2 linked regions of the Hydrogenophaga sp. SL48 genome follow. The protein of the gene in region 2 binds, or shares a complex with, the protein of the main gene of each other region. Links are inferred from orthologs where the notes say so. Each region holds a gene or a part of one and is shown on either strand. Other genes may lie near its edges. The genes, in order: hfq and IM738_RS05020.

The links.
Region 1: the proteins of IM738_RS05020 (region 2) and hfq are in contact, whole or in part, in a crystal structure (PDB 3VU3), measured with the Escherichia coli proteins. The link is inferred for Hydrogenophaga sp. SL48 from one-to-one orthologs.

The regions. Positions count from the first base shown.
Region 1 is NZ_CP063400.1:1,972,223-1,975,448, forward strand. What follows is about bases 291-3,200. They hold hfq (RNA chaperone Hfq), read right to left. Parts: upstream 1,926-3,200; coding sequence 1,656-1,925; downstream 291-1,655. Other genes in these bases: hflK (FtsH protease activity modulator HflK), read right to left, coding at 291-351; hflX (GTPase HflX), read right to left, coding at 384-1,547; der (ribosome biogenesis GTPase Der), read right to left, coding at 1,987-3,200. Outside these bases: more of hflK, read right to left, coding at 1-290; more of der, read right to left, coding at 3,201-3,226. UniProt on the Escherichia coli protein: RNA chaperone that binds small regulatory RNA (sRNAs) and mRNAs to facilitate mRNA translational regulation in response to envelope stress, environmental stress and changes in metabolite concentrations.
Region 2 is NZ_CP063400.1:1,040,566-1,043,915, forward strand. Bases 205-3,238 are described here. They hold IM738_RS05020 (catalase), read right to left. Parts: upstream 2,864-3,238; coding sequence 545-2,863; downstream 205-544. Other genes in these bases: IM738_RS05015 (PAS domain-containing protein), read left to right, coding at 205-517; IM738_RS05025 (hypothetical protein), read right to left, coding at 2,919-3,203; IM738_RS05030 (hypothetical protein), read right to left, coding at 3,194-3,238. Also shown: more of IM738_RS05015, read left to right, coding at 1-204; more of IM738_RS05030, read right to left, coding at 3,239-3,350.

The sequences.
Region 1 (3,226 bases), 930 kb from region 2 along the record:
GGGGCTGGGGTTGAAACCGGGCGTACCGCCACCATTGCCACCCCGGCCCGATCCACCGCCTTTGCCACCCAGCAAACCTCCGAGCTTGCGATTGAAGTCGCGCCAGAGCTCGTCCAGATCGGGTGGTCCTTGATTCGGTCCTTGCGGCGGGCGTTGGCCGCGCGTTGGTTGCCGGGGCTCATCGTCACGCCCGGGTTCAGCACCCGCCTTGGGCTCGTTTTCACCACGCGCAGGCTCGTCACGGCCCCAACGCGGATCATTCAGATTGAACATGCCGAGCAGGCGCCGAAGCCAGCCTGACGATTTGTTGCTGCTCGCGCCACCGGGTGGGGATTCCAGATTCACATCCATGGATTGCCAACTCTTCTTTCGAATCAAAACCATCACATTGTGCCCATTCCAGGGGGCATGTCTTGCGCACCGGTCAAGTCACGCTCGTCATCCGGAAGGGCATCGACCGGCCTCTCAGCCAGAACGACCGAAGACAACAGCGATCGCAAGTCCGGCAAACCGGATCCGTTCAAAGCGCTGACGAAGATACGAGGCACGCTCTGCCCACCGAGTTCCATGGAGTCGCTCAGCGTCAAGGGCAGGCTGGCGGGATCCATGGCGTCAAGCTTGTTGAACACCAGGATCTGCGGAACCTGGTCGGCACCAATGTCCTTCAGGACACCCATCACCGACGCGATCTGCTCGAGATGGGCGGGGTTGGAAGCATCCACCACATGCAGCAGCAGATCGGCGTCCGCCGCTTCTTGCAGAGTGGCCGCAAAAGCATCCACCAGTCCGTGCGGCAGGTCGCGAATGAACCCCACGGTGTCCGACAACGAAACTGAACGCCCCGCTTCACCGAGGTACAACTGGCGTGTCGTGGTGTCCAGCGTCGCAAACAGCTGGTCGGCCGCGTAGGCACGGGCTTTGACCAACGCATTGAATATCGACGACTTGCCGGCATTGGTATAGCCCACCAGCGAAATCGTGAACGCCTCACGACGCTCCCGCTGACGCCTTTGGGTGGCTCTCTGCTTCTTGACCTTTTCCAGCCGCTCTTTGGTTCGCTTGACCGCGTCATTGATCATGCGTCGATCCAGCTCGATCTGCGTCTCACCCGGACCGCCGCGCATGCCGATACCGCCGCTCTGGCGCTCCAGGTGGGTCCAGCGGCGGACGAGCCGGGTCGACAAATACTGCAACCGGGCCAGCTCCACCTGCAATTTGCCTTCATGGCTGCGGGCACGCTGGGCAAATATCTGAAGAATCAGCAAGGTCCTGTCGTTGACGGGCAAACCAAGCTCCCGCTCAAGATTCCGCTGCTGGGCCGGACTGAGCGCCTGATCGAACAGAACTTCGCTGGCGCCCGTGGACTGAGCCAGCATCCGGATTTCTTCCGCTTTTCCAGAACCTACAAACAATGCTGGATCGGGCGCCCGGCGCTTGCAGCTCACCCTATCGGCGACTTTAAAACCAGCCGTTTGCGCAAGCAAACCCAGTTCTTCAAGACCACGGTCGAAATGTGGGCCACCCAGATCCACGCCCACCAAGATCACCGATGGGGTGGAAGATGCAATGGATGCGGAGGGATTCAATTCAGATCCGCCCGATAGGATGAAGGGCATGGCCCATGCGGCACCCGCCCATCAGGAGCGGCGCCCCGATCAAGAGGCTGCGGCTTCGTCCGGACCGACGGCAGTGAACTGCACCGGACGGCCCGGCACGATGGTGGAGATGGCGTGCTTGTAAACCATTTGCGTGACGGTGTTGCGCAGCAGCACGACATACTGGTCAAACGATTCAATCTGACCCTGCAATTTGATGCCGTTGACCAGGTAGATCGACACGGGCACATGTTCCCGGCGAAGCTGGTTCAGGAAAGGATCTTGCAAGAGCTGGCCTTTGTTATTGCTCACGATATGCTCCGTGTTCAAAAGAAGTTGTTAGGGCGTGAACCATACCACACGCCTGCCAGTCTGCAGGGATTGGCGAAGCTCAATCCGCATCCTTGAAGGGGTTGTCCGCGGTTTTGAACTCGATGCGCAGCGGTGTTCCCACCAGATCAAAGGCTTTGCGGAAGCGTCCTTCAAGGAAACGCTTGTACGCATCAGGCACGTGCTGCAACGAGTTGCCGTGAATCACGATCACAGGTGGATTCATGCCTCCTTGATGAGCGTAGCGCATCTTGGGACGGAACATGCCGCCCCGGGTCGGCGCCTGGAAAGCCACGGCCTCCATCAGCAGGCGCGTCAGCACCGGCGTGGACATCTTGCGCATGGCCGACGTTCTCGCCTGGATGATCGATTTCCACACCGGGCCCAGACCCTGACGTTTCTTCGCCGAAATCAGGTGCAGCGAGGCGAACTTCAGGAACGCCAGCCGGGTTTCGATCTGGCGTTCGATCTGTTCGCGCTGGTAGGCGTCCACAGCGTCCCATTTGTTGATCGCCAGCACCACGGCACGCCCACTCTCCAGAATGAAGCCCGCGATGTGTGCGTCCTGATCCGTCACGCCCTGGGTGGCATCCAGCAGCAGCAGGACAACGTGAGCGCTCTCGATGGCCTGCAGCGTCTTGACCACAGAGAACTTCTCGATCGCCTCAAACACCTTGCCCTTGCGGCGCAAGCCGGCGGTGTCGATCAGCTCGAACTTCTGGCCATCCTTTTCGAACGGCACCGAGATCGCATCGCGGGTGGTGCCTGGCATGTCGAATGCCACCAGCCGCTCCTCGCCCAGCCACACGTTGATCAGGGTGGACTTGCCCGCATTGGGCCGCCCCGCCACCGCCAGACGGATGACACTGGTGTCCTCTTCTTCAGCTTCGTCGTCCTCATCGGCCAAGCCGGGTATGGCTTCAAGTGCTGCGTCAAGCATGGAGCGCACGCCCTGTCCATGCGCACTCGACACTGGCAACACCTCACCCAGACCGAGCTCAAAGAACTCCACCAGCTGCAGGCCTTGCGTCATGCCCTCAGCCTTGTTGGCCACCAACACCGTGGGTTTGCCCAACCGACGCAGGTATTTGGCGATGTCGTGGTCTTGAGCACTGATGCCAGCGCGGGCGTCCACCACAAAGATCACCACGTCCGACTCGGCCACAGCCTGACGGGTCTGCTTGGCCATTTCCTTGTAGATGCCGGACTCGGCGGTGGGCTCGAACCCACCGGTGTCGATCACAATGAACTCGCGCTTGCCCACATGCCCGTTGCCGTAGTGGCGATCACGGGTGAGGCCT
Region 2 (3,350 bases):
GAACGCCCTGCGGGAGGAAGAGCTGCGCTGCCTGCAGGCCGGCATGGACGCCTACCTGAGCAAGCCGGTGCGCCTGGCGCAACTCAAGTCGGCCATCGAAACCTGGCTGCGGCCCACGCCAACGCCCACGCTGTCGCCCGTGACCGTGCCGGGAGGCGCGGCGGCGACCGCATCACCACCGGTGAACCTGGGCGTGCTCGCCGACCTGCTCGGTGACGATCCGGCCGTGATTCAGGACGTGCTGGCGACCTTTCGCGCCAGCACGGTGGGCGCGGCGCTGACGATGGCCCAGGCCCACGCCGCCGGTGAGGCGCAGACCCTGTTTCAAACCGCCCACAAGCTGAAGTCGGCCGCGCGTGCCGTCGGGGCGGCGCGCCTCGGGCGGATCTGTGCCGACATCGAAGCGATCACCGCCCAACGCCACTCGCCGCTGCTGGCGGCGCTGGAGCCGCTGATGGCCGAGTTCCGCATCGAGTTGCGAGCGGTGCACTCGTTTCTCGACCAGCAGCAGCGTTAGGGCGGCGGCGGACCGCCGTTGCCTCGCTCAGGGGGCCAGGGCGCCCGCTTCGCGTTCGGGGTGGCGGTGTCTGCCCAGCGCGGTGATGAAGTCCGCCACCGCGCGCTCCGCCTTGGCGGCGGTGCCGATCACGATGCCCGGATCGGCTTCGCCGCTCGCCAGCGTCGGCGAGGCGCCCGCCTGCGCCATCAGTGCCTTCGAGGCCCCGAGCGCGAGCAGGGTCTTGCCATGGCGGTGCTGGTTCGAGATGAAGTCCATCACCTCGATGAGGGTGCCGAGCGCTTTCACGCCCCTGGCGCCGTCGGGCAGCACGACGCCGTCGAACAGCACCGCGGGCGAGTTCTCCAGCGTGCCGGTGGCGTCGAAGGGGTCGCCGCTGGCGGGTTTCACCGGCCCCAGGCGCGGGGCGATCAGGTGCACCGTGGCGCCAGCGGCCCGCAGCGCCGCCTGCGCGGTCGCGAGCGACTTGCCGTCCACGCCATCGGCCACCAGGATGGCGACGCTGCGCGAGCGGATGCCGCCGCTGCCCGGCAGGGCCGTGAGCGACAGCGCGGTCGAGGTGGTGACCTCGGGTGGGGCGGGGTTCGCCAGCGCCTTCGGTATCGCGGGCGGGACGGCCATGCCCAGCCCGGCGGCGACGGAGGCAGCAAGTTCCTCGGACACGTTGACCAGCGACGACACCATGCGCTCGCGGATCGCCGGCACCGTGAGCTTGCTCAGCTCGAAGCGGAAACCGCCCGCGATGTGCGCCTTCTCGACGGCGGTCTGGCTCTCGTAGAAGAGCGTGGCCTGGGTGTAGTGGTCGGCGAACTTCTCGGGCTTGCCGCGCAGCTTGTCGCTCTGGCCCTCGTCCACCGGTTGCGGGAACGAGACGAAGCCCGCGGTGCCGGCCTGGAAGGGGCAGCCGCCGCCGAGCGAGTTGGGCTCGTAGGCGACACGGCCACGCGGGATGGCCCGGCGGTGCAGCCCGTCGCGCTGGTGGTTGTGCGGGGCGGCGAGCGGGGCGTTGATCGGAATCTCGTGGAAGTTGGCGCCGCCCAGCCGCGTGATCTGGGTGTCCACGTAGGAGTGGATGCGCCCGGCCAGCAGCGGGTCGTTGCTGAAGTCGATGCCCGGCACCACGTGCGCGGTGCAGAACGCCACCTGCTCGGTCTCGGCAAAGAAGTTGTCGGGGTTGCGGTTGAGCACCATGCGGCCCACCGGCGTCACGGGCACCAGCTCTTCGGGGATCAGCTTGGTGGCGTCGAGCACGTCGAAGCTGAAGGCCTCGGCCTGTGCCTCGGTGAAGATCTGGAAGCCGAGTTCCCACTCGGGGTACTCGCCCGCTTCGATGGCTTCCCAGAGGTCGCGGCGGTGGAAGTCGGAATCGGCGCCCGAGAGCTTCACCGCCTCGTCCCACACCAGCGAGTGCGTGCCAAGTTTCGGAGTCCAGTGGAACTTGACGAAGTGCGACTCACCCGCCGCGTTGACCAGCCGGTAGGTGTGCACGCCGAAGCCCTGCATCATGCGCAGGCTGCGCGGAATGCCCCGGTCCGACATCACCCACATCAGCGTGTGCGTGGTCTCGGGGCTGAGCGAGGCGAAGTCCCAGAAGGTGTCGTGCGCCGAGGCGGCCTGCGGCATGCCGTGGTGCGGCTCGGGCTTCACCGCGTGCACGAGGTCGGGGAACTTCATCGCGTCCTGGATGAAGAACACCGGGATGTTGTTGCCCACCAGGTCCCAGTTGCCTTCGTGGGTGTAGAACTTGACGGCGAAGCCGCGGATGTCGCGCGCGGTGTCGGTCGAGCCGCGTTCGCCGGCGACGGTCGAGAAGCGCGTGAAGACCGGCGTGATCTTGCCGGCGGTCTGGAACGGCGCGGCACGCGTGAACGCCGTCATCGGCTCGTAGGCCTCGAAGAAGCCGTGCGCCGCCGAGCCGCGCGCGTGCACGATGCGCTCGGGGATGCGCTCGTGATCGAAGTGCGTGATCTTCTCGCGCAGGACGAAGTCTTCGAGCAGGGTGGGCCCACGCAGGCCGGCCTTGAGCGAGTGCTGGTTGTCGCCGATGGCCACACCCTGGTTCGTGGTCAGCACCTGGCCCGAGGCGTCCGAGCGCGCGCGGTCGAGGTCGCTGCTCTTGGCCGACACGTTGACCTCGCTCAGTGTGCTGGCCGACGCGATGGGCGACGGGCTGGGCACGGTGGCGCCCGGCGGTGGTGTGACGGCGTTCTCGCGGCCGAACTCCAGCGCCTTGTTGGCGTTGTGGGGCATCGCTGCGGCGAGCGCCTGCGCGGCGGCACCTTGAGCCGCCAGTGGGGCGCTGTCCTGCGTTGGGTGGTCGGCGCGTTTGACAGGGGTGGGCTTCATGGGAGACCTCGTGAGGGTTGAAGGACGGCGCAGGCGGTGTGGCCTGGGGCAGGGATCAGCTGCCCGACGGCGGCTGCCCACCGGGGCCGGGCACCAGGCGGGCGCGGCGTTTCGCGTCCAGGCCGGGGGTGGCCCGCATGTCGGTGTCGACCAGGCCGGCGTCGAGGTCGCGCTGGGCCTGGACCATCTTGGGATCGGGTGCCTCGGCCGTGTCGTTGACGGTTTCGTCGCGTTCGTGGGGGAGCGGCAAGCCGGGGGGCGAGAGGGGCGCTTTCGCACCCCGCGGTGGCGTGGCCACCTGGCGCCCGACAGGCCGCCGGCCGCTGGGGTTCATGGACATGCGGCTTCCTCCACTGGGGAACGGCTGGGCCGGGTCTGCAGGCCGGGTTTGATCGCGGGGTCGATGGTCCGGTCGTGCTCGGGGTCGTCCGGGATGGCCGGGGGCATCGGCCCCTCGTCGGGTTCGACGGGCGGCGCGCCCGGTTCG